2 regions of the Streptomyces sp. cmx-18-6 genome follow, and region 1 is predicted to be linked to the other one. Evidence: riboswitches for the same ligand, from Rfam matches in the RefSeq annotation. Region 1 holds a riboswitch; the other holds the start of a gene.
The links. Region 1 has a riboswitch for glycine ahead of gcvP (aminomethyl-transferring glycine dehydrogenase). Riboswitches for the same ligand answer to the same signal wherever they lie in the genome.

Region 1 (14,945 bases):
GAATTCCGGCAGTCGCTTCCTTCTGGACAGCGACCTGACGACGGCCGGCCGGCACCCGCAGAGCGACATCTTTCTCGATGACGTGACCGTGTCGCGGCGTCATGTGGAGTTCCGCAGGGGCCCGGACGGTAGCTTCACCGTGAGTGATGTCGGCAGCCTCAACGGCACCTATGTCAACCGTGAGCGCATCGATTCGGTCCTGCTGTCCAACGGCGACGAAGTCCAGATCGGAAAGTACCGCCTGGTCTTCTATGCGAGCCCGCGGGGCGTGTGACCCGCCCCGGACTCCGTCCGGGGAACCCCCCAGGAAGGCCCATGCTGCGAACACCGACAGGCGGTGCCGGCGACGGCGCCGCCACCGCGGACGCGCGCTGGGTGAGCATCGGCACGGTGCTCACCCGGCTGCGCGAAGAGTTTCCCGAAGTCACCATCTCCAAGATCCGCTTTCTGGAGGCCGAGGGGCTCATCGAGCCCCAGCGGACTCCCTCCGGGTACCGGAAGTTCGCTCCGGGCGACGTGGAGCGGCTGGCGCAGGTGCTTCGCATGCAGCGGGACCACTATCTGCCGCTCAAGGTCATCCGGGAGCACCTGGACGCCCTGTCCCGGGGCGAGCAGGCCGCGCTGCCCCCGCCGGGCGGTCAGCGGGACCTGGGCGACGGGGTGTGGGAGTCCGGCCCCGAAGCCGCGACCGCCGCGAGGATCGGGCGGGCCGAGCTGCTCGCGGCGGCCCAGGTCGAGGAGGAGCGGCTGGACGAGTGGGAGTCCTACGGGCTCATCGTCCCGGCGCCCGAGGGCGGGTACGACGCGGAGATGGTGACCGTGGCCAAGCTGGTGGCGGATCTGGGCCGGTTCGGCCTGGAACCGCGCCACCTGCGTGCCATGCGGGCCTCCGCCGACCGTGAGGCGGGACTGGTCGAACAGCTGGTCGCGCCGTTGCGCCGGCACCGCAATCCGCAGACCAGGGCCCATGCCGAGACCACGGCGAACGAGCTGGCCGAGCTCTCCGTACGGCTGCACGCGGCGCTCGTGCAGAGTGCTCTGCGCAGCCGTCTGCACTGAGCATGGCGGAGCCCGACTACCCAAACATGGCGAGCACGTCCTAGGGTTGCTGTGTGAACGAGCTCGACGTTGTCGGTGTCCGGGTGGAAATGCCCTCCAACCAACCGATCGTTCTCCTGCGTGAAGTGGGAGGCGACCGGTACCTCCCCATTTGGATCGGTCCCGGGGAGGCGACCGCCATTGCCTTCGCCCAGCAGGGCATGGCTCCGGCCAGGCCGCTGACCCATGACCTGTTCAAGGATGTGCTCGAGGCCGTGGGCCAGGAGCTCACCGAGGTCCGGATCACGGACCTCCGCGAAGGGGTCTTCTACGCGGAGCTCGTCTTCGCCAGCGGGGTGGAGGTGAGCGCCCGGCCCTCCGACGCCATAGCGCTCGCCCTGCGGACCGGAACGCCGATCTACGGCAGTGACGGCGTGCTGGACGATGCGGGCATCGCGATCCCCGACGAGCAGGAGGACGAGGTGGAGAAGTTCCGCGAATTCCTCGACCAGATCTCACCGGAGGACTTCGGTACCAACAGTCAGTGACCGTCCCGCAGGGGTGTCGTCAGCGCATCCGACAAGCCTTTCCCGGAAACGAGACACGGGAAACCACCCTCAGGGTGATTATCACTCGGCGTGCCGAGTGTGGCGATCGTTGACGCACCCCCAGTGACTGCCTACCTTCGAGTGGGCAGGTCAAGGACGGAGGTCGGCGTGAGAAGCAGCGGCGACGGTACGGCTGCGGGCGGGCCGTATCCGCAGCACGGCAGTGGAGCCGACCACGCCATCAGGCAGCCGGCTGCGCCGGCCGCGGTGGCGGCGGACGGCGTGGCAGCGGCGAGCGATATCGGCTATCGCGGACCGACTGCGTGCGCGGCGGCGGGGATCACCTACCGCCAGCTGGACTACTGGGCGCGTACGGGGCTGGTGGAGCCGAGTGTGCGACCGGCCTACGGGTCGGGGACCCAGCGTCTCTACAGTTTCCGGGACGTGGTCCTCCTCAAGATCGTCAAGCGGTTCCTGGACACCGGGGTCGCTCTGCAGAACATCCGCACCACGGTCCAGCATCTGAGGGCCCGGGGTTTCCAGGATCTTGAGCGCATGACGCTGATGAGCGACGGGGCGACGGTCTACGAGTGCTCCTCGCCCGACGAGGTCGTCAGCCTCCTCCAGGGCGGGCAGGGCGTCTTCGGGATCGCGGTGGGAGTCGTCTGGCGGGATGTGGACGCGGCGCTTTCCCAGCTCCACGGCGAGCGGGTCGACACCGGTGAGACCCTCATCGGCAACAACCCGGCCGACGAGCTGGCCCGGCGGCGCAACCGCGCCGGATGAGCGGCTGAGCGCGACCGGACAGGACGGGCGGCCCGGCACTCCGCAGAGTGCCGGGCCGCCCCGTTGTCAGTGGTGTGGTGCAGCATCGGTGGTGTGAGACCTGCGCCGACCATCCTGCATCTGGACATGGATGCCTTCTACGCCTCGGCGGAGCAGGCGGCCAAGCCCAGCCTGCGCGGGAAGGCGGTCGTGGTGGGCGGCCTCGGCCCGCGTGGTGTGGTCGCCACCGCCTCGTACGAAGCACGGCTCCTGGGCGTCCACTCCGCGATGCCGACCGCCCAGGCCAGACGGCTCGCGCCGAACGCCGCCTACCTGGTGCCCCGCTTCTCGCTGTACCGGTCGGTCAGCGAGCAGGTGATGGAGCTGCTGGGGCGACTGTCGCCGCTGGTGGAGCCGCTGAGCCTGGACGAGGCATTCGTCGACCTGGAGGCGGGCGGGGCGGCGGACGACGCCGCGTCGGCCCGTATGACGGGGGAGCGGCTGCGCACGGCCATCCGGGCGGTCACCGGGCTCAGCGGCTCGGTGGGTCTGGCCGGGTCCAAGATGCTCGCGAAGATCGCCTCCGAGCAGGCCAAGCCGGACGGGCTGATGCTCATCGAGCCGGGCACCGAGCGCGAGCTGCTGGCCCCGATGTCCGTACGGACCCTGCCGGGCGTCGGGCCCGCCACCGGGGACCACCTTCGGCGCGCCGGGATGACCACCGTCCACGACCTGGCCGAGGCGGGCGAGGCGGAGCTCGTGCGGCTGGTCGGCAAGGCGCACGGCCACGGGCTGTACCGGATGGCGCTGGGGCTGGACGACCGGCCGGTGGTCGCCGAGCGGGACGCCAAGTCCGTATCGGTGGAGGACACCTTCGACGTGGACCTGCACGACCGGGTGCGGGTGCGGGCGGAGGTGGAGCGGCTGGCCGTGCGGTGCGTGGAGCGGCTGCGGTCCGCCGACCGGTCGGGGCGTACCGTGGTGCTGAAGGTGCGCCGCTACGACTTCTCCACCCTGACCCGCTCCGAGACCCTCAGAGGCCCCACGGACGACCCCACGGTGGTCCGTGAGGCGGCCGCGAGGCTGCTGGAGTCGGTCGACACCACCGGGGGCGTACGGCTGCTCGGAGTGGGCGTCACGGGGCTCGCGGACTTCACCCAGGAGGACTTGTTCGCGCAGGCGGCGGACGCCCGGGAGCTGGCGGAGCGTGCGGCGCGACCGGATGTTCCGGCCGCACCCGTCGCGGTCGACGGCGGCGGCGCGCCGGGGGCCGGAGCCGTGGACGAGGAGCCCGAGCGGGAGGGCGCGGAGCACCCCGCCTCCCGGCGGTGGCCCGCCGGACACGACGTGCGCCACGCGGAACACGGACACGGCTGGGTGCAGGGGAGCGGGGTCGGCCGGGTGACGGTCCGGTTCGAGGAGCCCGGGGGGCCGGTCGGCCGGGTGCTCACCTTTCGTGTCGACGACCCGGAGCTGAAGCCGGCCGATCCGCTGCCGCTGGTCCGCGACCCGGTCGACTACTCCTCCTGGCCGGCCAGCCTGCCGAAGTCCCGGTCGGGGCCGGCCTCCGCCGGGAGCGCGGAGTCGAGACCGTAATGCCGGTAGAGCTGAAGCTCCTGTTCGGGCGAGAGGTGCCGGCCGACGCCGAAGTCCGGTGCGCCCTTGATCAGGGCGCGGTCGAAGGGGACCCGCAGCGCGTCCTCGACGAATTCGCTGGGCTCCAGGGGGACGAAGGCGTCCCGGCTGAACAGGCCGGTGCGTACGGCCGCCCACTCGGGCACGCCCGTCGCGTCGTCGAGATAGACCTCATCGACCGTTCCGATCTTGGCCCCGTTGCGATCGAAAGCCTTGCGGCCGATCAGGCGGCGCGGATCGATGTCCGTCTGCACGATGCCTCCCACTGGTCGCCACTGCTCAGGGCGGTCCCCTGTCGCTCCACCAGCACCAGACAAGTGCAGATCCGTGGCGTCGGCCACTCGAGAATGCCCGCGACGACCGCCGCTGGTAGGCTGGCAGACGGCTGCTGACCCCGTGCGGGAGAGTCCTCCGGTGCAGAATCCGGAGGCGCCGAAGGAGCAAATCCTCCCCGGAATCTCTCAGGCCCCCGTACCGCACGGTTGAGGTCACTCTGGAAAGCAGGGCGGGTTCCGTGCGGGCGCAGGCCGGCACGGATTCGACCCTCACCGACGGTGAAAGTCGGCACGCCCCCGGGCGGGCCGGTGAAGCTCTCAGGTTGAGATGACAGAGGGGGAGGCCGTTCGGGCACCCGCGCCGTGGTGCCCCTCGCAGGTCGTGACAGACCAGGAGGCCTCCACCATGACCCCCCGTCGCACTCCGCTCTCCCAGCTGGAGCAGGGCATTCCGTTCGAGCAGCGCCACATAGGGCCCGACGCCGAAGCCCAGGCGAAGATGCTCGCCCAGGTCGGCTACGGCTCCCTCGACGAGCTGACCGCCGCCGCGGTGCCCGACGTGATCAAGAGTGCGGAGGCCCTGAACCTTCCCTCGGCGCGCACCGAGGCCGAGGTCCTGGCCGAGCTGCGGTCGCTCGCCGACCGCAACCAGGTGCTCGCCCCGATGATCGGCCTCGGCTACTACGGCACCTTCACGCCGCCCGTCATCCTGCGCAACGTCATGGAGAACCCCGCGTGGTACACGGCCTACACGCCGTACCAGCCGGAGATCTCCCAGGGCCGCCTGGAGGCCCTGCTGAACTTCCAGACGATGGTCGCCGAGCTGACCGGACTGCCCACCTCCGGCGCGTCCCTGCTCGACGAGGGCACCGCCGCCGCCGAGGCCATGGCGCTCGCCCGGCGCGTCGGCAAGGTCAAGAAGGGCGTCTTCCTGGTCGACGCCGACACCCTGCCGCAGACCATCGCGGTCATCGAGACCCGCGCCGAGCCGACCGGCGTCGAGGTCGTCGTCGCGGACCTCGGCGACGGCATCCCCGCCGAGATCGCCGAGCGCGGCGTCTTCGGCGTCCTGCTCCAGTACCCGGGCGCTTCCGGCGCTGTGCGCGCCATCGAGCCCGTCATCGAGCAGGCCCACGAACTCGGCGCGATCGTCACCGTCGCCGCCGACCTGCTGGCGCTCACGCTGCTCACCTCGCCCGGAGCGCTCGGCGCGGACATCGCGGTCGGCACCACCCAGCGCTTCGGCGTCCCCATGGGCTTCGGCGGCCCGCACGCCGGCTTCATGGCCGTCCGCGAGAAGTTCGCCCGCAGCCTGCCCGGCCGCCTCGTCGGCGTCTCCGTCGACGCGGACGGCGACAAGGCGTACCGCCTCGCCCTCCAGACCCGCGAGCAGCACATCCGCCGCGAGAAGGCCACCAGCAACATCTGTACGGCGCAGGTCCTGCTCGCCGTCATGGCCGGGATGTACGCCGTCTACCACGGGCCCGAGGGGCTGCGCACGATCGCCCGGCGCACCCACCGCTACGCCGCGATCCTCGCCGAGGGCCTGCGCGCCGCCGGCGCCGAGGTCGTGCACGGCGACTTCTTCGACACCCTGACCGTGCGGTCGCCCGGCAAGGCCGCGGAGATCGTCGCGGAGGCCCGGGAGCGCGGGGTCAACCTGCGCCGCGTCGACGCCGACCACGTCTCCATCGCCTGCGACGAGACCACCACCCGGTCCCAGCTCTCCGCCGTCTGGGCGGCCTTCGGCGCGGACGGCGACATCGAGGCGCTGGACGGCTCGGCCGCCGACGCGCTGCCCGGCGCGCTGCTGCGCTCCGACGACATCCTGACCCACCCGGTCTTCCACCAGCACCGCTCCGAGACCGCGATGCTGCGCTACCTGCGCAAGCTCGCCGACCGCGACTACGCGCTGGACCGCGGCATGATCCCGCTCGGCTCCTGCACCATGAAGCTGAACGCGACCGCCGAGATGGAGTCCATCACCTGGCCCGAGTTCGGCGCGCTGCACCCCTTCGCCCCGGCCGAGCAGGCGCAGGGCTTCCTCACGCTCATCCGCGAGCTGGAGGAGCGCCTGGCGGAGGTCACCGGTTACGACGCCGTCTCCATCCAGCCGAACGCCGGCTCCCAGGGCGAGTTCGCGGGACTGCTGGCCGTCCGCGCGTACCACCGGGCCAACGGCGACGACCAGCGCACCGTCTGCCTGATCCCCTCCTCCGCGCACGGCACCAACGCCGCGAGCGCGGTCATGGCGGGCATGAAGGTCGTCGTGGTGAAGACCGCCGACGACGGCGAGGTCGACATCGCGGACCTGCGGGCCAAGATCGAGCAGCACCGCGACGAGCTGGCCGTGCTCATGATCACCTACCCGTCCACGCACGGGGTCTTCGAGGAGCACGTCGCCGACATCTGCGGCGAGGTGCACGACGCGGGCGGCCAGGTCTACGTCGACGGCGCCAACCTCAACGCGCTGGTCGGGCTGGCCAAGCCGGGCAAGTTCGGCGGCGACGTCTCGCACCTGAACCTGCACAAGACCTTCTGCATCCCGCACGGCGGCGGCGGCCCCGGCGTCGGCCCGGTCGGCGTCCGCGCGCACCTCGCCCCGTACCTCCCCAACCACCCGCTCCAGCCCGCCGCGGGCCCGGAGACCGGCGTGGGCCCGATCTCGGCCGCCCCGTGGGGCTCGGCGGGCATCCTGCCGATCTCGTGGGCGTACGTCCGTCTGATGGGCGGCGAGGGCCTCAAGCGCGCCACGCAGGTCGCCGTGCTGGCCGCCAACTACATCGCCAAGCGCCTGGAGCCGCACTTCCCGATCCTGTACAACGGCCCGGCCGGACTGGTCGCGCACGAGTGCATCGTGGACCTGCGGCCGATCTCCCGGGCGACCGGCGTCTCCATCGACGACGTCGCCAAGCGCCTCATCGACTACGGCTTCCACTCGCCGACCATGTCGTTCCCGGTGGCCGGCACGCTGATGATCGAGCCGACCGAGAGCGAGGACCTCGCCGAGCTCGACCGGTTCTGCGACACGATGATCGCGATCCGTGCCGAGATCGAGAAGGTCGCCTCCGGCGAGTGGAGCGCGGACGACAACCCGCTGGCCAACGCGCCGCACACCGCGGCGGCGCTCGGCGGCGACTGGGACCACGGCTACAGCCGCGAGGAGGCCGTCTTCCCGGCCGGGGTGTCCGCCGCGGACAAGTACTGGCCGCCGGTGCGCCGGATCGACGGCGCCTTCGGCGACCGCAACCTGGTGTGCTCCTGCCCGCCGCTGGAGGAGTACGACAACTGACCCTTCGGGGCGTGACCTGACATGCGTCGGGGCCGGTGCGGGAATCCTCCCGGGCCGGCCCCTTCTCCGTACAGCCTTGTTCGGACGTCCTCGTACGTCCGCCTCAGGCGGCCTTCACCACGCGGCCTGTCGCCAACGGCCGGTGCGGGGCGATGATCTGCCCGTCGGGCAGCAGCTCGCCGGTGTCCTCGAAGAGCAGGACGCCGTTGCACAAGAGGCTCCAGCCCTGTTCCGGGTGGTGTGCCGTCAGTCGGGCCGCCTCCCGGTCGGTGGAGTCGGCGGTCGGGCAGGGTGGCTGGTGCTGGCACATGGATGGGTTCTTTCGCTGCGTCGAGTCGAGTGTCCTGCGGCTGGATGAAAGGCTCATGGCCGCCCCCGTATCAGTCGGTCGAGTCCCAGTGTTGCCCTACGGCGCTGATTCCGCAGGGATTTCACCGCAGCTCCTGTACTCCTCTCATGACGCATCACCCGCGCGGACGGTTCACCGCAACTGCACGGTCCCTTCGGGTGGTTCGGGGTGGCCGGACCGGGCTAGTCCGAGTGGGCAAGAGGGAGCCCCCACGGTGACCCGTTCCGCCGGCAGGGCGTGCGGGTCATCGTGGGGGCCGGTCGTCCGTCGCCGCCGGTCAGGCGGAGCTGAGCAGTGGGCCGGGGGCCACGCGCAGGGTCATGACGGGCAGCAGGTCGGCGACCCGGTGCGGGCGGTGCGCGGCGATGCCCGGCGGGGCGGGCGCGAGGGGCACCAGGACGTCGGCCGGGGCGAGCACGCCGACCGAGGCGTCGGAGGAGTCGTCCTCGGTGCTGTCGTGCAGCCAGAGGGTGAGCATGTACAGCTCGGGAATGGACAGGAGTCTCGCCTGGTACGCCGTGGGCGAGGCTTCCGCCTGGCGGACCGCGAGCTCCGTCGAGGCGAGATAGGGGCCCTCGAAGAAGTGCGAGAAGCTCCAGCCGTCCGGCGTGAGCATGGTGTCCGCGGCGGCGACCGCCCGGCCCTCGCTCCGGATGAGGAAGCGCCAGGCCGCGAGGCGGGTTCGGGGTGCCGTGCCGGTCGGAGCGATCCGGTCCAGAACGTGCACGGGAAGCGGCAGTTCGGGGCTCAGTGGTCCCTGGACGGACCGCAGGGCGGAGGTGTGCGCCTCGCGGACCGCGGTCGGGGAACCGAGGGCCGCGAGAACACTGCGCAGGGCGGGCGCGGGAGCCGGGGGGACATGCAGCGGCATAGTGGGTCGCCTCTCACTTCGGAGACACGGTGATGCGTGGGCGGGTGCAGACGGCGCTGTCGGCGTGCGGAGCCAGAGCCAGAGGAGGCCGGTGACGGGCCGGTTGCGTCAACTCTCTGCCTCGTCAGGCGGAGTTTATACGACACGTGTTCACTCAGTGTTTCCGCTAGCTGCCGGGCATATTTCGCGCAAGGCGGCATCCGGTCTTCGAATTGCGGTATTCCTGGTGATTTGATCGGCCGCTCACGGCCCCTGCCTGGGGCTCTTTCGGCGGAGCGGACGGCCGAAACTCGTCGGTGTTTCCACCACGGTTCCGCCGGGTGCTCCCCGGCCGAAAATGCCGGGCGGCCCTTGCCCAAGGAATGTGCCCCCGGTCTCCGTCAACCAGCCTAGCGGGTTTCCCGACGCCCGTGGGGCGTTACGGATCACTCCGGCTGGGCATTATCGATCGTGATGCGAACGGCCCGGTCAGCGGGCCGACCACTGGAGGAGGGACCCCTCGATGGGGGAGAAGGTCGTGGCGGGAGCCGTTGACCTGTCCGATCGGCAGGCATACCGCACCAAGCTCAACCAGTGCCTGGAGGGGCTGGGCAGACTCCTGGCGGAGCGGAGGTTCGACCGGCCGAGAAACCTGATGGGGCTGGAGATAGAGCTGAATCTCGCGGGCTCGGACGGCATGCCCCGGATGATGAATCAAGAAGTGCTCCAGCGCATCGCGAGCCGGGATTTCCAGACCGAACTCGGGATGTTCAATCTGGAAGTAAATATCGTTCCGCACCGGCTCGGCGGCCGGGTATTCGATCAGCTCTCGGAGGAGTTGCGGACCGGTCTCGCCTATGCGCACCGCAAGGCCGGGGAGGTGGACGCGGGGATCGTCATGATCGGAATCCTGCCGACGCTCGGCCGGCATGACGTGGTCTCGGCCAATCTCTCGGACGTGGACCGCTACACCCTGCTCAACGATCAAATGGCGGCGGCCCGGGGGGAGGATTTCGTCCTGGATATCGAAGGCGTGGACCACCTGGTCTGCTCCTCGCCCTCGATCGCCCCCGAATCGGCCTGCACCTCGGTCCAGTTGCACCTCCAGGTGACGCCCGGCCGCTTCGCCGACGTGTGGAACGCGGCCCAGGCGATCGCCTCCGTCCAGATCGCGCTGGGCGCCAACGCCCCGTTCCTGTTCGGCAAGGAGCTGTGGCGCGAGTCGCGGCCCCCGTTGTTCCAGCAGGCCACCGACGTACGGCCGCCGGAGCTGGCGAACCAGGGCGTGCGGCCGAGGACCTGGTTCGGGGAGCGCTGGATCACCTCCGCCTACGAGCTCTTCGAGGAGAACCTCCGCTACTTCCCGCCGCTGCTGCCGATCTGCGACGAGGAGGAGCCGCTGCGGGTCCTCGACGAGGGCGGTGTGCCCGAACTGGCGGAGCTGGTCCTGCACAACGGGACGGTCTACCGCTGGAACCGCCCGGTGTACGGGATGACCGACGGCGTTCCGCACCTGCGGGTGGAGAACCGGGTCCTGCCGGCCGGGCCGACCGTCACGGACGTGATCGCCAACTCCGCGTTCTACTACGGGCTCGTACGGGCGCTCGCCGAGGAGTCCCGGCCGGTGTGGAGCAGGCTGCCGTTCGAGGCGGCGGAGGAGAACTTCGACGAGGCGTGCCGGCACGGCATCGAGGCCGAGCTCCTCTGGCCCCGGTCCGGCCGCTCCGGCGGGCTGGCCAGGATCCCCGCCGTACAGCTGGTACGGGAGGAGCTGCTGCCGCTGGCCGCGGCCGGGCTGGACGCCTGGCACATCGAGCCCGCCGACCGCGACCGCTATCTGGGCGTCATCGAGGAGCGCTGCAAGCGGCGGGTCAACGGGGCCTCCTGGCAGGTCGCCACCTACCGCCGGGCGCTGGAGGCCGGGCTCGGCCGGGAAGCGGCCCTGGCGGCGACCACGCGGCGCTATGCCGAGCTGATGCACGCGGGGGAGCCGGTGCACACCTGGCCGGTGGGGTTCCCGGCGCCGTGAGCGTTGGCTCGTACGCGGACGGGGGCGGCGGCCGGGCCGGGCCGCCGCCCTCATTCCTAGGGGACGTGTCCGCGCTGGCCGGCCGTCATGATGGCCCGGAGGATGACGGCCTGGATGTCCGCCGGGTCGCTCACCCCGTACCCGTCGCCGCCGGTGATCCGCGCGATCTCCGCCACCTCCGTACGGTCGGCGTCCGGGCCCACCGCGATGACGATGACGGGAACGGGGCGCTCCGGGTCGACGAGTTCCTTGAGCTCGGCGAGCAACGCGCCGCGTGAGATGGAGCGTTCGTCCTGGTTGGAGCCGTCGGTGAGGATCACCAGGGCGTTGAACTTGCCCTTCACATACGTCGACAGGGCCTCCTTGTACGAGGCCAGCATCGTGTCGTACAGCCCGGTCGCCCCGCCCGGCACGGGCTGGAGCCCCGCGAACGCCGCCGTCAGCTTCTCCCGGTGGGTGGAGCCGCCCTGGGCGGGGTCGCCCAGCCGGCGGGTCGGCATGAGCTCGCGGTAGTCCTTCTCGCCGTCCAGCGTGGTGGCGAACTCCCAGAGGCCGATCTCGTCGTCCGGGGTGAACTGGCTCAGGGCCTGGATGAGCGATTCCTTGGTGACGTCCATCCGGGACTGGGCGCGTCCCGGCACCGGCGTCGACATGGAACCGGACGCGTCGACCACCGTGGTCAGCCGGGCGCTCCGCACCGTGATCGTCCACATCCCCAGCATCTCCTGGAGCCGCTTCGCCGAGGGCGCCTCGGCGGCCGACGTGCTGTACGGCTGGGGCGCCCGGCCGCCCGCCGACGTGACGACCGTGCTCAGCGCCCCGCCGTCCGGCGCCCGGAACCCGTACCGGGCGAACGTGGCGCGGGAGTCCCCGTCGTTGAGCAGGGTCATGAAGCGCAGGGCCGCCCGGGACTGCGCCAGGGTCAGCTTCTCCCGGTTGACCAGGGTGTACGGGTAGTCGAGGAGCGGAGTGCCGTCCTCGGGATAGAAGAGGTTCAGCTTGCCGTCGTCGGCCGCCTCCCCGTTGTGGGTGAAGGCCGCCTGCTCGGAGATCAGGACCGCCTGATTGCGCTTCGCGTCGCCGCCCCCGGTGCCGGAGCCGCTCCGCGCCAGGGTCCCCAGCGCCTGCGCGTCGCTGTCCGACATCCGCTCGGCCAGCACCTTGGCGGTCTCCGCGACCCTGGTGTCGCTGTCTTCGCCCTGCTGCTCGGACGAGGAGCCGATGCTGGTGAGCGCCAGCAGGCCGGTGGCGCTGCGCGCCGGATCCGCCGCACCGAGGCGAACCTTGTCCGACTGGAGGATCGCGGTGACCAACTCGCCCCAGGCGTACGTCTTGTCGGGCCAGCCCAGACGTTTCGACACGGACGGCACTATGGCCAGAACCACCGGTGAGGAGGCCACCGAATCCGAGGGGGAGACGGGGATGCCCTCGCCCAGCCCTTCGGCCCGGTCCAGCCACAGGTCGGAGTCGGGCAGCCAGATATGGAAGCCGGGGGCCTTGCCGCCGCCCGCGAGTTCGGCTGCCACCTCGGAGGAATCGCGCGCCACCACCTCCACGTCGAGACAGCGGCCGTCCGATCTCACCTCGTCGGCGAGGGCCTCCTCGGCTATGGAGCGTACGGCCGGCGCGATGTCCGGGGAGGCGACCAGGGACAGTCGGACGGCGGCGTTCTCGCAGGACTCGGAGAACGCCCACAGGCCGCCCTTGGCCGCCACCGCTGTGCCCGTCGCCACGGCCAGGACGAGCAGGGTGGCGATGGAGATGGTGCGACGCCGGCGCCCGCGGGGAGCGTCCCGGCGTTCATCCGGCGCGTAGGCGTCGGGCAAGCTATGACGTCCCATGTGGGTGATGCCCCCTGAAGATGAACGATGAACGAGGAAAAAGGGGGGACCGCACCATCGGTGATGGTGGTCGTCCTCCGGCCTGTCGCGCATGATCTTCGTACCTGCATTCGAGACCCTAGCGGGACGGTGAGCGGGATGAGACGCGATTGCAGAACAAAAGGCGGGTGTACTGGTGGAGGCGGGGCGCGTGGCTGATTCTTTTCCGCAAGTGGACGCATCGAGAAGGATCTTGCGGTCCGAAACGGTGCTGGTCCTGGCGCTCTCTCTGGGCGCGAGCGCGGTGTCGGCACTTATCAGTTTCATCGGATCGCTGACGAAACCGGGCGGTCTGAAGGACCAGGCGGCGACGCTGAACGGCTCGTACGCCCCAGGCCGCCCATGGCTTGATCTGGCCTGGCAAATGTTCGGGATCGCAACGGCCCTGGTGCCGGTCGCGCTCGTGGCGCACCTGCTCATCAGGGAGGGGGCGAGCCTGCGGACCATCGGGTTCGACCGGACCCGGCCGTGGTTCGACCTCGGTCGCGGGACCCTGGTCGCGGCCGGCATCGGCAGTGCCGGGCTCGCCTTCTACCTGGGGGCCAGGGCGAGCGGTTTCAACCTCACCGTCGTTCCGGAGTCGCTGCCCGACGTCTGGTGGAAGTTCCCCGTACTGATCCTCGCCGCGGCCGAGAACTCCGTGGTGGAGGAGGTCATCGTCGTCGCGTATCTGCTGCGCAGACTGGACCAGTTGGGGTGGACGCCGATGGCCTCACTGGTGGCGAGCTCCGTACTGCGCGGCTCGTACCACCTGTACCAGGGCATCGGCGGCTTCATCGGCAACCTGGTGATGGGCGTGGTCTTCGTGCTGCTGTACCGGCGCTGGGGACGGGTGGGGCCGCTGGTCGTCGCGCACACGCTGCTCGACATCGGGGCGTTCGTCGGGTACGCGCTGCTCGCGGGGAGGGTGGACTGGCTGCCGACGCTGTGAGGGCGGGGGCAGGGGGGGTTGGGCTGCGGGGGGAGTGGGGGGCTCCGCAGCTTTTCGCGTCGGTACGGCCCCGCACTCCTGCCATGCGTACGGGCTTTCGCGGCCCCCGCTGCCCGTGCCGGGGCCCCGCAGCGCCTGCCATCCGTACCCGGGCCCCGCAACTCCCGCGCTCAGAGTGTCGTCAGCAGCTCGCCGTCGATCACCGTGACCGCCGTGCCGGTCAGCAGGGTGCGCTCCCCGCGCAGGGCGGTGCGTACGAGGCCGGAGCGGGCGGACGCCTGGAGCCCGGTGAGGTCGCTCCGGCCGAACCGGGCCGACCAGAAGGGGGCCAGTGCGGTGTGGGCGCTGCCGGTCACCGGGTCCTCGTCGATGCCGACGCCCGGGAAGAAGCCGCGCGAGACGAAGTCGTAACCGCGGGCGGGGTCTTCGGCGGCGGCCGTGGCGATGACGCCCCGCCGGGAGCAGGCCGCGAGGGCGGCGAAGTCCGGGGCGAGAGCCCGTACGGTCGCCTCGTCGGACAGTTCGACGAGCAGGTCGCCGATGTGCTCGCCGGTGTCGTGGACCGAGAGCGGCTCGGCTCCCAGCGCTTCGGCGAGTCCGGTCGGCGCGCTCTCCGCGCGCAGCGGGGCGGTGGGGAAGTCGAGGGTGAAGGAACCGTCCGGGTGGGCGGTGGTGGTGACGATCCCGCAGCGCGCGGTGAAGCGCACCGTGCCGGTGGCCTGCCCCGTGGTGTGCAGGATGTGCGCGGTGGCGAGCGTGGCATGACCGCACATGCCCACCTCGGTGGCCGGGGTGAACCAGCGCAGCGCCCAGTCGGCCTCGCCGCCCGGCGGCAGGGGGTGGGCGAAGGCCGTTTCGGAGAGGTTGACCTCGCCGGCGATCTCCTGGAGCCGTTCGGCGTCAGGGAAGGCGGCGGAGTCCAGCAGGAGGACGCCTGCGGGGTTGCCGGAGAAGGGGCGGTCGGTGAACGCGTCGACGATGCGAATCCTCATGCGGCGACCGTAGATCGCTCGCGGGACCGTGGACCAAGGCCAATCCGGGACGTCTGGCCTTGGTTCCGGGAGGTCGACGGTCCGACCGAAGGCAGCGGTAGGCCGGCAGAGCCGAGGCGCGCTCCTGGACGTGCCCGCGCCGAACGTGTACGGCGGTCGGGTCCGGTCCGGGTGTCAGACCCTGGTTCTAGTGTTGTCCCGGTGATCCCGTTGGCGGTGAATCCGTCGCGGCCGGAAGCCGCCGCCCCAGGCGCGCCAGGGGAGACAGGGCCATCAGTGCCGGGGACAGCATCATGCCCGCCGACGTCGCCAGGAGGCTGGTGCGCACCCCCCACTCCGCCGCGAGGTATCCGCCGAGCAG
Region 2 (14,945 bases), on a different contig from region 1:
TGGACGCCGATGGGGACGACCGGGTTCAGCGAGGACAGCGGGTCCTGGAAGATCATCGCCAGCTGGCTGCCGCGCAGGTCGCGGAGCTTGCGCTCGCTGATGCCCAGCAGGTTCTGGCCGTCGAACTCGGCCCGGCCGCCGACGCGGACGCCCTTGCGGGGCAGCAGCCCCATCAGGGCGAGCGAGGTGACGGACTTGCCGCACCCCGACTCGCCCACCAGGCCGACGACCTGGCCCTGGTCGACGTCGAAGGAGACGCCGTCCACGGCTGTGGCGTCCTTGCGGCCGCGCGCGGTGAAGGTGACGCTGAGTTCTTCAACTGAGAGCAGTGGCATGGGACGTCAGCCTCGCAGCTTCGGGTCGAGGGCTTCGCGCATGGCCTCGCCGAGCAGGGTGAAGCCCAGTGCGGTGATGATGATCCCGACAGCCGGGTAGGCGGCCATCATCGGCTCGTTGTCGAAGAAGCGCTGCGCCTGGGAGAGCATCACGCCCCACTCGGGTACGGCCGGGTCGGGGTTGCCGAGCCCCAGATAGGACAGGGCCGCCGCCTCGATGATCGCGGTGGCGAGGCTCAGCGTCGCCTGGACGATCACCGGGCTCAGGGAGTTCGGCAGGATCTGGGTGAGCACGATCCGCTTGCGCCGGATGCCGACCGCCTTCGCGGCGAGCACGTAGTCCGCGCCGCCCTGGACGAGCATCGAACCGCGCAGCAGGCGGGCGAAGATGGGGATCTGGACGACGCCGACAGCGATCATCACGGTGGTCAGCGACTGCCCGAGCACCGCGGCGATGGAGACGGCCAGCAGCAGGGACGGCAGCGACAGCATGATGTCGGTGAAGCGCATGATCACGGTGTCGACGCGCTGTCCGGCCCGGCCCCCGAGGGTGGCGGCGGCTCCGGAGAGGATGCCGACCACAGCGCCGACGATCAGGCCGATGAGCATGGAGACCACACCGACGAGGAGCGTCTGCCGGGCCCCGACGAGCCAGCGGGAGAACATGTCGCGGCCCAGGTGGTCCAGGCCGAACCAGTTCTCGCCGCGCATGCCGACGAACTTGCCCTGGTTCTGGAAGACCTCGCCCCGCCAGTTCTGGCCGGTGGGGCTGTGCGGGGCGATCCAGGGGCCGATGATCGCGAGGACGACGAACACGGCGATGACGACGGCTCCGATGACCGCCATCTTGCTGTTGCGCAGCCGCCGCATGGCCTCGCGCCAGAGGCTCGCACCGCTGGTGACCTCGGACGTCTGCATCAGCTCGGCGAGCCGGTCGATCTTGTCGGCCTTCTTGGTCAAGGTCGTCACGTCAGTGCACCCGCACTCTCGGGTCGATGATGCTGTACGCGAGGTCGACCAACAGGTTGATGACGACGTACACCATCGCGATGAAGAGGATGAACCCGACGAGCACGGGGTAGTCGCGCGCGTCGATCGCGGTGCGGATGAAGGAGCCGATGCCGCCGAAGGAGAACACCGACTCGGTGAGCACCGCTCCGGACAGGAGGCTGCCGGTCAGCAGGCCGAGCGCGGTGACCACGGGCAGCATCGCGTTGCGCAGCACGTGACGGCCCCGTACGGTCCGCTTGTCCAGGCCCTTGGACTCGGCGGTGCGGATGTAGTCCTCGCCGAGCACCTCCAGGACGCTGGCGCGGGTCATACGGACGATCACCGCGAGCGGGATCGAGGCCAGGGCGACGGCCGGCAGGACGAGGTGCCCGAGCGCGTCCCAGGCCGCGTCCAGCTCGCCGGTCAACAGGCCGTCGAGGACGGCGAACCCGGTGATGTCCGTGGCGTCGATACCCGTCGACAGCCGCCCGTAGCTCGGGAACCAGCCGAGCTGCACGGCGAAGACGCCCTTGAGCAGCAGGGCGAGGAAGAACACGGGGATGCAGATGCCGATCAGCGAACCGGACACGGACGCGACGTCCAGCCAGCCGCCGCGGTGCTTGGCCGCCAGGTATCCGAGCGGGATGCCGACCGCGACGGCGATGAGGATCGCCGCGAGGCTGAGCTCCACGGTGGCCGGGAAGCGCAGCGTGAACTCCTCCCACACCGGCTGTCCGGTCTGGGTGGACGTGCCGAGGTCCAGTTCGACGATGCGCTTGAGGAAGCGCCAGTACTGGACGTACACGGGCTGATCGAGTCCCAGGGACCGGTTGATCCTCACGACGTCGGCTTCGGTGGCCCGCTCGCCCAGGATCGCTGAGGCGGGTCCGCCGGGTAGTCGGTTCAGCCACAGGAAGAGCAGGACCGACAGGCCGAGCAGGGTGGGAATGAGCTGGATAAGTCTTCTTACGACGAGTCGCAGCACCCCGCGTGCCCCTTTCTCACGTGCGTCGATGCGGGTCCGCCCGGCCACCGAGGTTCTGTGGCCGGGCGGACCCGCTGGTGTGCGATTACTTGAAGGAGACCTCGGCGAAGTTCTCCTGCGTCAGCGGGGAGACCTTCGGCGGGTTGACGTTCTTCGCGAACGCGATGGCCGGCGGGGAGGAGGAGATCGGCACGCCGGGCAGGTAGTCCATGACGATCTCGTTGGCCGCCTTGTACAGGTCGACGCGCTTGGCGGCGTCGGGCTCGGCGGACGCGGCCTTCAGGGCGTCGAAGACCTTCTTGTCCTTGAAGCCCCACTGCTTGTCGTACCCGGCGAACCAGGTGCCGATGAAGTTGTAGCCGTCGTTGAAGTCACCGGTCCAGCCGAGCAGGTAGAGGCTGCAGCCACCGTTCTGCGTCGTGTCGCTGTAGTCCGGGTTCCACTTCATCGCCTTGGGCGTGACGGTGATGCCGACCTTCTCCAGGTCCGCCTTCAGCAGTTCGAAGATGTCCTGGGGGGCGGGCATGTACGGGCGGGTGACCTCGGTCGGGTAGCAGAAGTCGATCTTGAGCTTCTCCTCGCCCGCCTCCTTGAGGAGGTCCTTGGCCTTGTTCGTGTCGTAGTCGTACGTCGTGACCTTGTCCGAGTACCCGGCGACCGTGTCCGGCATGAACTGGGTCGCCTTCACACCACCGGCCGGGAGCTGCGTCTTGACGATGTTGTCCCGGTCGATCGCGTGGGCGAGGGCCTGCCGGACCTCTTTCTTCTCCAGGGCCTTGTGGTGGTCCTGCGTGAAGCCCAGGTAGAAGATGTTGAAGACGTCACGGGACGGGACCTGGTAGCCCTCCTTCGCCAGCGTCTTGGCGTCGGCCGGGGCGACGAGGTCGTAACCGTCGATGTCACCGGCCTGGAGCGCCTGACGACGGCCCTCCTCGGTGGAGATGGTGCGGAAGACCAGGTTCTTCACCTTGGCCTTCTCGCCCCAGTAGTCGTCGAAGCGTTCCAGGGTGACTTCCTTGTTGCCCTTGTTCCACTTCGCGTACTTGTACGGGCCGGTACCGGCCAGCGCGCCGGCCTCCTGGCTGTACTTGGGGTACGTGATGGCATCGCCCTTGGCGCTCACGTCGTCCTTCTTGTACCTCTCCAGCGCCTTCGGCGAGTGGATCGCCAGCGCCTGGAGCGAGAATCCGCCGGGAAGGTTGGCGGTCGCCTCGTTCACCTCGATGACGGCGGTGTTCTCGTCCTTGGCCGTGCAGGACTTGAAGTTGGCCTTCGCCGTCTCCTTGTCCTGGTTCTTGGCGAAGCCCCCCATGATGGCCTGCCAGTAGTAGGACAGGGCGCTGGACTGGTACGTGCCCTTCCAGTTGAACCAGAAGTTGTAGTTGGCGCAGACCGCCTCGGCGTTGAACGCCTCACCGTCGTGGAACTTGACGTTCTTGCGCAGGTTGAAGGTCCACACGGTGCCTTCGGGGTTGCTCTCCCACTTCTCGGCGAGGCCGCCGACGAGGTCGCTGCCTCCCGGCTCGTGCTCGATGAGCGCCTCGAACGCCTGACGGGTCACCCGGAAGGTCTCCCCGTCGGTCGCCAGGGCCGGGTCGAGCGACTTGGGGTCGCCCGCGCCGGCGAAGACGAAGGTGTCCTTGGCGCTCGCGTTGCTGTCGTCGTCCCGCTCACTGGCGCAACCGGTCGCGATCAGGCCGACGGCAACGGTCGCCGTGAGTGCCCGGATTACTCCGGACTTGAATATTCGCATGGGGCCACCCCTGGTTCACCATGTGGGAGATCTTGACCGGCCGAACACTACAGACGGGAGGGACCGGGGAGAACAGTCCGGATAGCGGTGATACCCAGTCGAGACCCGGACGCTCAACAAAGGCGGCTGATACGGGACATCGCGGCGAATCACCCCTTCGCCACCCGGATGCGGCCGCTCCGGACCTCGCCCTCCGCGACCCGGGCGGAGGCGCGGTGGGCGGGGGCTCGGAAGGCGCGGCGGGGGGAGAGCAGGGCGGGTGCGGCACGGCCGGTGGTACGGCGGCGGCGCGGGTGGCGGGCACGGCGCGCGGGGGCCCGGCGGGGCCGGCCACTGCTCCGGGAGCACCGACCAGCCCACTTTCCCGGGGTCGATTCCTCGGGGGCCGAGACCTTCAGCGTGATATCGCTGCGTCAGGAATTCCTGGAGCAGAGAAATTCCGGCGGCTTTGTCCGGCCGACGGGATCGCAATCATCGGCACGCCCGAGGACGATCGGCTTCAGGAGACCGGACTCAGGAAGCGGTCTCCCAGTACCTCCAGCCGCGGAGGGTACTGACGATGTTCGCGGTGCCGGTGGCCCGCGTGGTCCTCTTGCAGTCGGGGGTCTCCTGGTAGTAGCGCCACTTCACCTGCTGGCCCCAGGAGCCGTACCGCATGTTGCCGTACTTCTTCTTGGCGACCTTGCGCGTGAACTTGCTCCCGACCGAGGTCGGCACCTCCTTGCGGAGCGTGTCCTTGACCTCCCGCTTGGCCTGGGCGATGACTCCGGCCGCCGACGCGCCGCCGGTGACCGGGACCCGGCTGCGGATCATCTCCTTCTTGGTGACCTTGCCCGTGAGCGTGCCGCCGGGGCCCTTCTTGAAGGTCTTCCCCACGCTTATGTGGAGCAGTTTGTTCGACGTGATGTCGTACTTCAGACCGCCCGAGCAGACCCCGGCGGGCGCCAGGGACGGAGCGGCCGCGACGGCGGCGACCGAGGACCCGGAAACCAGCGTGCCGGCCAGAACGGCCGAAGCGGCGACCAGTGAACCTATGCGAACTCTCACATTTCCCCTTTGAGTGTGAATCCGATATGCCCTCGAAAGAACCGGTAAAGGGGCCGGTCCGGGCGGCGGCTCCTTGAGCCTGGACTCACGCTATACGGACGCATAGAAGATTCGCACTAGTAATTACTCGCGAGACCCAACCGTAATCTCTTGAGCATTATTTGAGTTTTCCTGTGCAGCCTTCGAGGAGAACCCGGAAAGCGGAATTCCGCTTTCCCTATCTGGTTCAGCGGCCGTTCAGTAGGCGCGGGGAGCCGCGGGCGGATAGCCGTAACCGGGGGCGGCGGGCGGGGGGCCGGCCGGAACGTGCGCCTCGCGGTCGTAGAACGGGCGGGTGTTGGCCCGCAGCCACATCGCGACCGGGTCGTATTCGTCGGACATGGCGACGGTGGAGACGGGCAGCCCGTCGGGGACCGCGCCGATCGACTGCCGCATCATCGTGCGCACCGCGTCGACGGAGGCCCGCCCGGTGTCGTACAGGTCGAGGCCGATCGCGAGGTACGGGACGCCGACCGCGGGGTGCACCCAGGCGCGGCGCAGGGAGCGGACGGCCTGGGTGCGGTGGGCGTTCTGGGTGAGCTGGGCGTAGAACCGCGGGAGCTCGACGGCGGGTTCGGTCAGCCGGAGCGGGCCCGCGGGCAGCCGGTCCAGGCCGGTGGCGATCCGGCGCAGATCGAGCCAGGGGATGCCGACGCCGCCGCCGGGGGCGTGCGGGTTGAGCCAGATCCCCCAGCGGTCGGGGAACAGGGCGCGGGCGATGTCCCGGCCGGGGACCAGCTCGTGGGCCCTGCTCCAGCCGCTGGCGGAGAGCTCCTGGGCGGAGGTGACGCACGGGGTGTATCCCAGGCCGTCGATCTCCATGGCCCCGTACTGGGCGTCCGGGGAACCGGCCGTGCCGTGCCAGAGCAGCATCCAGACCCGGCCCTCGGCGAGGGCCGCGAGCAGCGCCTCGTAGGCGTCGTAACGCCCGGGGGTCACCTGGCGCAGCAGGTGCTCGACCTTTCCGGCCGCCGCGGTGCCTGACGCACTCACCCTGGGTCCCGCCCCTCATCGATCCGTCCGAGCCCCCGGGCACACGGGAGCGACCTCGCCATCAAACCAGCTTATGCGCCGCTTCTGACACCGACTTGACGCCACGGTCGGCCGGCGCCGGTGGGTCAGTGGCCCTCGCGCCGGTAGAACGGCCGTACTTTCTCCCGCATCCAGTCGCCGACCAGGTCCTGGGCCACGTCCAGCAGGACCAGGTTCACCGGCCAGGGGATCTCCACCCGGCCCAGCGCCCGCCCCAGGGCGTCCATCGGAGCGCTCTGCCCCGCGCCGTCCCAGGTGGCGAACTCGACGCCGACGAAGAGGACGGGGTCGCCGCCCTCGATGCTGGCCAGGGCCCGGCGGGCGGTGCTCACCACGCCGGTGGCCTCGAACTCCGCGGACACGGCGGCGAGGAAGTCGACCGGGTCGTGCTGCCAGTCCGGTTCGTACAGCTTGACCCGGCCGCCGGTGGCCGGCCCGTCCAGGGCGGTGCGCCCGGCCCGGCAGAGCTCGGCGACGGCGGGCGGCGGCAGCGGGATGCCGACCGCGCCGCCCGGGTTCACCGCGATGCCGACCTGCGGGGGCAGGCCCCGGGCGAAGTCGCGGGCGGGCGCCACGGCGAAGGCCATGTGGCTGCCGACGCAGGAGAGGAACTGGCCCTCGGAGCTGAAGACGGGGACGTACGCGGCGCCGTCGATGTCCATCATCGGCAGGTCCAGGTCGGCGCTGGCGGGCGAACCGCCGGCCGGCAGGGGCACCCAGACCGAGCTGCGGCCCAGCACCTCGACCAGGCGGCCGCCCGCGTCGGGGACGCCGAGGGACGCGGTCAGCACCTCTTCGAGCTCGTTGGCGGGCCACCCGTGCTGGGGGCGCGCCGGGACCTGGGCCGGAATGTCCACTGCCTCTGTGCCTCTCGCCGTTGTCGTCGCTCCGGCCAGAACCCTAACCGGAGCAGTCCGCCGGGTCGTGACCGTCCGTGAAGGAGATCCGGCTCAGCGCGCTCGCCGCCTCCCGGTCCAGCAGCACCGCCGAGCCGCAGCCGGGGGGCAGCTCGCCGCGTTCGGTGGAGCGGATCAGCCGGGCCACCGCGTGCCGGTGGCGGGCGAAGGCGTATCCGGAGACGCCCCGGCCGCGTTCGCGCTGCCCCTGGCGGGCGGTCTCGGGGTCCACGTCGAGGAGGAGCAGGCGCAGGGTGCGGCCCCGGCGGGCGGCGTACAGGGCGAGCCAGCGGCGTACCCAGGTCTGCGTACCGCAGTCGTGGACGACGACGGAGGCGCCGGAGCGCAGGACGGCCCAGAGCCCGAGGTAGTGGGCGGCGCGGACCAGGGGGCGGTAGAGGGCGTAGGGGAGTAACCGCGGCAGGGCGGCGGCCCAGCGGTCGCGGGTGTTCTGGGAGTCGATGGCCCGGTCGGTCACGGCCCGCCGGATCAGGGTGGACTTGCCCCCGCCGGGGAGCCCGGAGACGACCACGATGTCGCCGGGGGTGAAGTCGAGGCTGTACGGGCCGTGGCCGGTGCGCCCGCGCAGGTCGCGTACCACCGGCGTACGGGATTCCAGCAGCTCACGCGCGGGTGCGCCGGGCAGCGCGCGCGAGGACGCGCCGGGGTGCTCGGGGTGCTCGCGTGCGGACGCTCCGGGCAGTTCCCGTACGGGTGCGCCGGGCTGCTCGCGTGCGGGCGCTCCGGGCTGTACGGACCGGTCCGGCGCTCCGGGCTGCGCGGGCATCGCGTCGTGCGCGACCCCCGCGGTCGGTACCGACGGCTGCAACGTCATCGCCCATCCCCCTGCTGTCGGGCCCGCCCACGCCTGCTGTGAAGTGTAAAGAAACGGCAAGGCTCCACAACCGCCCCCGCTGTTCGCACACACGTTGCGGACCGGCCGCCCCACTCTGTCGCGATGCGTGCGATGATGACCCCGCCAACTGCATACCGGCCGTTCGAATCCGCGCGGGAGAGTTCCGGCCACAGTGTGAGCCGGGCGCCGAAGGAGCAAGATCCTCCCTTGAATCTCTCAGGCCCCGTACCGCGTGGATGAGGCAGATCTGAAAAGCGAGCCGCCCGGCGGCTCCACCCAAGGTGCAAGCCGAGCCCTGTGAACAGGGCGTCCCCCTCCAGGGGCATACCCCGTCAGGGGCTATCGGCGAACCTCTCAGGTTCCGATGACAGATGGGGAGGATTCGTCCTGACGTCGTCATGCCCTGGAGCCGTATCCATGAGCACTGCCCCCCGTCTCACCGCCCTCGACGCAACGCACCGCTCGCTCGGCGCGACCATGACCGACTTCGCGGGCTGGGACATGCCGCTCCGGTACGCCAGCGAGCGCGACGAGCACAACGCCGTACGCACCCGGGCCGGCCTCTTCGACCTGTCGCACATGGGCGAGATCACCGTCACCGGCCCCCAGGCGGCCGCCTTCCTGAGCTACGCGCTGGTCGGCAACATCGCCACCGTGGGCAACGGCCGGGCCCGCTACACGATGATCGTCCAGGAGGACGGCGGGATCGTGGACGACCTGATCGTCTACCGCCTGGGCGAGACCGAGTACATGGTGGTCGCCAACGCGGGCAACGCGCAGATCGTGCTGGACGCGCTGACCGAGCGCGTCGCGGGCTTCGACGCCGAGGTGCGGGACGACCGGGACGCGTACGCGCTGCTCGCGGTCCAGGGCCCCGAGTCCCCCGCCATCATGAAGGCCGTCACCGACGCCGACCTGGACGGGCTGAAGTACTACGCGGGCCTGCCGGGCACGGTCGCGGGCGTCCCGGCGCTCATCGCCCGTACCGGCTACACCGGCGAGGACGGCTTTGAACTCTTCGTATCGCCCGAGCACGCCGAGCGGCTCTGGCAGGCGCTGACGGAGGCCGGTCAGGCGCACGGGCTGATCCCCTGCGGCCTCTCCTGCCGCGACACGCTGCGCCTGGAGGCGGGCATGCCGCTGTACGGGCACGAGCTGACGACCGCGCTGACCCCGTTCGACGCGGGCCTGGGCCGGGTCGTGAAGTTCGAGAAGGAGGGCGACTTCGTGGGGCGCGAGGCGCTGAAGGCCGCCGCCGAGCGCGCCGAGAGCGCCCCGCCGCGCAAGCTGGTCGGCCTCATCGCCGAGGGCCGCCGGGTCCCGCGCGCGGGTTTCCCGGTGGTCGCGGACGGCAAGGTGATCGGCGAGGTCACCTCCGGCGCGCCCTCCCCCACCCTGGGCAGGCCGATCGCCATGGCGTACGTGGACGCGGCCTTCGCCGCGCCCGGAGCCGGGGGCGTGGGCGTGGACATCCGGGGCACGCACGAGCCGTACGAGGTCGTCGCGCTGCCGTTCTACAAGCGCCAGAAGTGATATCCCGGGAACGACCGGGCCGACCGGGCCGACCGGGCCTTCGCATCGGCACCTGCGCGTCACCGAAGTGACGTACCTCCGTCTCACACCGTAAGACCACCGTTCATCAGCACTCCCCCGCGTACAGGAGAATTCAGGTCATGAGCAACCCCCAGCAGCTGCGGTACAGCAAGGAGCACGAGTGGCTGTCGGCCGTCGAGGACGGCGTGGCCACGATCGGCATCACGGAGTACGCGGCCAACGCGCTCGGTGACGTCGTCTACGCCCAGCTTCCTGAGGTCGGTGACACGGTGACCGCGGGCGAGACCTGCGGCGAGCTGGAGTCGACCAAGTCGGTCAGCGATCTGTACTCGCCGGTGACCGGTGAGGTGACGGCGGCCAACCAGGACGTCGTGGACGACCCCTCGCTGGTGAACTCCGCTCCCTTCGAGGGCGGCTGGCTGTTCAAGGTGCGCGTCACGGAGGAGCCGGCCGACCTGCTCTCCGCCGACGAGTACACCGCGTTCTCCGGCAACTGAGACCTTAAGGGACCCCCTGATGTCGCTTCTGAACTCCTCCCTCCACGAGCTGGACCCGGACGTCGCCGCCGCCGTCGACGCCGAGCTCCACCGTCAGCAGTCCACCCTCGAGATGATCGCCTCGGAGAACTTCGCTCCGGTCGCGGTCATGGAGGCCCAGGGCTCCGTCCTCACCAACAAGTACGCCGAGGGCTACCCCGGCCGCCGCTACTACGGCGGCTGTGAGCACGTCGACGTCGTCGAGCAGATCGCGATCGACCGGATCAAGGACCTGTTCGGCGCCGAGGCCGCGAACGTCCAGCCGCACTCCGGCGCCCAGGCGAACGCCGCCGCGATGTTCGCGCTGCTGAAGCCGGGCGACACGATCATGGGCCTGAACCTGGCCCACGGCGGTCACCTGACCCACGGCATGAAGATCAACTTCTCCGGCAAGCTCTACAACGTGGTCCCCTACCACGTCGACGAGAGCGGTCTCGTGGACATGGAGGAGGTCGAGCGCCTCGCCAAGGAGTCCCAGCCGAAGCTGATCGTGGCCGGCTGGTCCGCCTACCCGCGCCAGCTGGACTTCGCCGCCTTCCGCCGTATCGCGGACGAGGTCGGCGCGTACCTGATGGTCGACATGGCGCACTTCGCGGGTCTGGTCGCGGCCGGTCTGCACCCCAACCCGGTGCCGCACGCCCATGTCGTCACCACCACCACGCACAAGACCCTCGGCGGTCCGCGCGGCGGCGTGATCCTCTCCACCCAGGAACTCGCCAAGAAGATCAACTCGGCGGTCTTCCCGGGTCAGCAGGGCGGTCCGCTGGAGCACGTGATCGCGGCCAAGGCGGTCTCGTTCAAGATCGCGGCGGGCGAGGAGTTCAAGGAGCGCCAGCAGCGCACCCTGGACGGCGCGCGCATCCTCGCCGAGCGCCTGGTCCAGCCGGACGTCACCGAGGCGGGCGTCTCCGTCCTCTCCGGCGGCACCGACGTGCACCTGGTCCTGGTGGACCTGCGCAACTCCGAGCTGGACGGCCAGCAGGCCGAGGACCGGCTCCACGAGCTGGGCATCACGGTCAACCGGAACGCCATCCCGAACGACCCGCGCCCCCCGATGGTCACCTCGGGCCTGCGGATCGGCACCCCGGCGCTCGCGACCCGAGGCTTCGGCGCCGAGGACTTCACCGAGGTCGCGGAGATCATCGCCGCCGCCCTCAAGCCGTCGTACGACGCCGACGACCTCAAGGCCCGCGTCGTGGCGCTGGCCGAGAAGTTCCCGCTGTACCCCGGCCTGAAGTAGCACCTGGCCTGCGGTTCCGCGCATCCGGACGGGGCACCGCGCACACTGGACGAAAGTGAGCGCGGTGCCCCGTTCCTTGCCCCTCGCCCGAAGTTTTCCCCCTGCTTGACCCGGTTGTTCCCCGCACCACCCAGGCAGACAACGGCGTCTTCCAACCCCCCAAGGAGTCCTCCCGTGGCCATCTCGGTCTTCGACCTCTTCTCGGTCGGCATCGGCCCGTCCAGCTCCCACACGGTGGGCCCGATGCGGGCCGCCCGGATGTTCGCGCGCCGCCTGAAGAACGAGGGGCTGCTCGCGCACACCTCCTCGATACGCGCCGAGCTGTACGGCTCCCTCGGCGCGACCGGCCACGGCCACGGCACCCCGAAGGCGGTCCTGCTGGGCCTGGAGGGCGAGTCGCCGCAGACGGTCGACGTGGAGAGGGCCGATGTCCGGGTGGACGAGATCCGCTCCTCGGGCCGGATCAACCTGCTCGGCATGCACGAGATCGCGTTCGCCTTCGACGACGACCTGGTCCTGCACCGCCGCAAGGCGCTCCCGTACCACGCCAACGGTATGACGATCTTCGCGTACGACACCGAGGGCGCCCCGGTCCTGGAGAAGACGTACTACTCGGTCGGCGGCGGCTTCGTCGTGGACGAGGACGCGGTGGCGGGCGAGAACCCGATCGTTCCCGAGGACACGGTCCTGCGCCACCCCTTCCGCACGGGCGACGAGCTGCTGCGGCTGGCCCGGGAGACGGGCCTGTCCATCTCCTCGATGATGCTGGAGAACGAGCTGGCCTGGCGCACCGAGGCGGAGATCCGGTCCGGGCTGCTGGACATCTGGCGGGTCATGCAGGCGTGCGTCTCGCGCGGCATGTCCCGCGAGGGCATCCTCCCCGGCGGCCTCAAGGTCCGCCGCCGCGCCGCGAACTCGGCCCGCCAACTGCGCGCCGAGGGCGACCCGCAGGCCCACGCGATGGAGTGGATCACCCTCTACGCGATGGCGGTCAACGAGGAGAACGCGGCGGGCGGCCGCGTGGTCACCGCCCCCACCAACGGTGCGGCCGGCATCATCCCGGCGGTCCTGCACTACTACATGAACTTCGCGGCCGGCGGCTGCACCGAGGCGGAGAGGGAGGACAGCGTCGTCCGCTTCCTCCTCGCCGCCGGGGCGATCGGCCTGCTCTTCAAGGAGAACGCCTCCATCTCCGGCGCCGAGGTCGGCTGCCAGGGCGAGGTCGGCTCGGCCTGCTCGATGGCGGCCGGCGCCCTGGCCGAGGTCCTGGGCGGCTCCCCCGAGCAGGTGGAGAACGCCGCCGAGATCGGCATGGAGCACAACCTGGGCCTGACCTGCGACCCGGTCGGCGGCCTCGTGCAGATCCCGTGCATCGAGCGCAACGGCATGGCGGCGGTGAAGGCGGTGACGGCGGCGAAGATGGCGCTGCGCGGCGACGGCAGCCACAAGGTCTCCCTCGACAAGGTCATCAAGACCATGAAGGAGACCGGGGCCGACATGAGCGTCAAGTACAAGGAGACGGCGCGGGGCGGGCTCGCGGTGAACATCATCGAGTGCTGAGGCCCGGCCCGGCGTCTGTCCACCGGCGTCGAACCGGACGCGAACCGGTTCGGGGTTTTTGCGGTTCACCGGAGGTGAGCGAGGCTTCGGACCCGATCCCGTGTGAGCGGGCAGCGGTGAGGGGCCGCTCGTTCTCGCTGGTGAGCGGCCCCTGACCGGTTTTGCTACGGATGTGCTCAGTTGGTGTTGAGCGTCAGCCCGTAGTGGTTGAGGGCGTCGTCGAGCGGCTGGAAGTAGGAGGAGCCGCGGGAGTTGACCCCGCCGGAGCACCTCTGGTTGAGCGGGCCGCCGGAGGTCATGCCCTGGGCCTGGTTGCCGGAGATGTACGCGCCGCCGCTGTCGCCGCCCTCCACGCAGACGCTGGAGGTGGCCAGGCCGCTGACGACCGTGTCGGGGCCTCCGTTCTGGTCGACGTAGGTGACGGAGTTGTTGTAGGAACCGATCGCGCCGCAGGTCCAGCCGGTGGTGGCGCCGGACTTGCAGACCGCGGCCCCGGAAGAGGCGCGGCTGCCGCCCCTGACGGCGACCGGGTTGCTGTTGCCCCAGGTGCCGACGCTGGTGGTGATCGAGTGGCCTGAGTTGATGGTGAGGATGCCCATGTCGACGCTGCGGGTGCCGACCGCGTAGCGGGTCTTGTAGCCCTTGGCGAAGGCCGCCCCGTCGTAGCGCAGGGTGTTCGTGACGCAGTGTCCCGCGGTCACCAGGTACTGGTTGCCCGACCGGTCGCGGGCCCCGTACCCGACGGAACACCACTGGCTGGTGTTGTTGAACGTCATCTTGCTGCCGGGGTAGATCGCGGCCTTGGCTTCCAGCTTCTCCTGGCCCCGTACGATCTCGACGGCGGAGCCGTGCTTGGCGGCCTCGGCGAGGAACGCCTTGGCGGCGGCGCCCCGCGCGTCGTTGACCTTGACGGTCACCTTGTCGGAGGCCACGTCCACGGACCAGGCGACCACCCCGGAGGGGACCCGCTCGGCGGCGACGGCGTCCAGCTCGGCCTTGACCTTGTCGAGCTCGGCCTCGCCACGGGCGGGCACCCGGGCGGCCAGGCCGGCCTTCTCGATTCTGGCCGCCTCGGCGGTGTCGTCGGCGTTGACGGTCAGCTGGCCGGAGGCGTCGAAGAAGGCCCCGTCGCCGGCTATCCCGCTCTTCGTCAGCTCGGCGAGCTTGGCCTGCTGGGCGTCCTGCCGGTCCAGCCGGTCGACCGCGGCCTTCTCGCTCACGCCGAGCGACGCGGCCAACGCCCGCACCATCTCCGGCTGGTAGCGGGGGGCGGGCGCCACGTCCTGGGCCTGCGCCATGGTCTGAGTGCCCAGGAGCGCGGAGGCCGAGAGCACGACGCCCGCGGCAAGACCGTACTTACGAGAGTTACGCACGTTGATTCCTTCCGAATCACAGCCAGAAACCCGAGGAGGGGGGTGTTCGCCGGCATACGTCAACGACGCACCGGCGAAAGGTGGTTTCTGTCTGACGGGGAGTTCGGAACTCGCCGCGCCCCGACTATCGCCCAGCGATTGGAGGGAATTCAAGACACGTGCGGGAGGAAGTTTTCACAGGGCTCCGAATACTTCCGTTGAATGGAGTGGAACCTCACGAGGCGTCAATTCGGACGGCTCTGACGGATTTTGGGCAGCGTTGAGCGAGCCGATGGAAATCCCCTCCGCTTGGTCGGGACCTTAGAGGTGTCGGGTTCGCCGCTGTATCAGGCGGGCGGATTTACGGATACGCAGAAAAACTCGGCGCGCTCCTCGACGGCGGCGACACCGCTCCGGCGCCCCGGTCCGACGCGTACCGGTGTGGCGATGTCGGCAGCTCGCAGGCGCTGCGCCGGGCCTGCGGGGTCCGCACGCTCGAACGATCGCTTCACCGCTCTCGCGGTAAGGGGATTCCCGTGGAGAACCTGAGCTCTTCGCGGAGTTCGCACCGGCAGGTCGTGGGTGCGGAATCAGTGGGAGTGGGTGATTCCGAGACGGACGGATTTCACGGAAGTGCTCACGCTTCTTCGGCATCCCCGCGCACCGCTCCCCTCGCTCGGCCCGCCCTGTGCGCGGCGGGCGGCGCCGCGCTCACCCGTGGGGCGCGAAGATACGTATAGGTGATGGGCTTGTTCCGGATATTCGGGGCC

Region 2: linked by a shared signal. The riboswitch ahead of gcvT (glycine cleavage system aminomethyltransferase GcvT) and the one ahead of gcvP (aminomethyl-transferring glycine dehydrogenase) in region 1 are both predicted to bind glycine.

Annotation. Positions count from the first base shown of each region.
Region 1 is NZ_JAEBEP010000008.1:385,180-400,124, reverse strand. It holds gene ACLJPL_RS21340 (FHA domain-containing protein) at 1-274, shown strand, start outside; gene ACLJPL_RS21335 (MerR family transcriptional regulator) at 316-1,059, shown strand; gene ACLJPL_RS21330 (bifunctional nuclease family protein) at 1,113-1,586, shown strand; gene ACLJPL_RS21325 (MerR family transcriptional regulator) at 1,755-2,372, shown strand; gene ACLJPL_RS21320 (DNA polymerase IV) at 2,466-3,947, shown strand; gene ACLJPL_RS21315 (PRC-barrel domain-containing protein) at 3,869-4,240, opposite strand; glycine riboswitch at 4,376-4,473, shown strand; gene gcvP (aminomethyl-transferring glycine dehydrogenase) at 4,668-7,553, shown strand; gene ACLJPL_RS21305 (DUF5999 family protein) at 7,657-7,863, opposite strand; gene ACLJPL_RS21300 (hypothetical protein) at 8,180-8,773, opposite strand; gene ACLJPL_RS21295 (glutamate--cysteine ligase) at 9,276-10,781, shown strand; gene ACLJPL_RS21290 (substrate-binding and VWA domain-containing protein) at 10,838-12,622, opposite strand; gene ACLJPL_RS21285 (CPBP family intramembrane glutamic endopeptidase) at 12,813-13,592, shown strand; gene ACLJPL_RS21280 (PhzF family phenazine biosynthesis protein) at 13,763-14,584, opposite strand; gene ACLJPL_RS21275 (MFS transporter) at 14,772-14,945, opposite strand, start outside.
Region 2 is NZ_JAEBEP010000004.1:291,886-306,830, forward strand. It holds gene ACLJPL_RS12045 (ABC transporter ATP-binding protein) at 1-335, opposite strand, end outside; gene ACLJPL_RS12050 (ABC transporter permease) at 342-1,304, opposite strand; gene ACLJPL_RS12055 (ABC transporter permease) at 1,306-2,310, opposite strand; gene ACLJPL_RS12060 (ABC transporter substrate-binding protein) at 2,396-4,063, opposite strand; gene ACLJPL_RS12065 (hypothetical protein) at 4,577-5,110, opposite strand; gene ACLJPL_RS12070 (enhanced serine sensitivity protein SseB C-terminal domain-containing protein) at 5,348-6,142, opposite strand; gene ACLJPL_RS12075 (enhanced serine sensitivity protein SseB) at 6,268-7,038, opposite strand; gene ACLJPL_RS12080 (AAA family ATPase) at 7,082-7,912, opposite strand; glycine riboswitch at 8,077-8,174, shown strand; gene gcvT (glycine cleavage system aminomethyltransferase GcvT) at 8,351-9,466, shown strand; gene gcvH (glycine cleavage system protein GcvH) at 9,607-9,984, shown strand; gene glyA (serine hydroxymethyltransferase) at 10,004-11,263, shown strand; gene ACLJPL_RS12100 (L-serine ammonia-lyase) at 11,438-12,823, shown strand; gene ACLJPL_RS12105 (S1 family peptidase) at 13,000-14,196, opposite strand.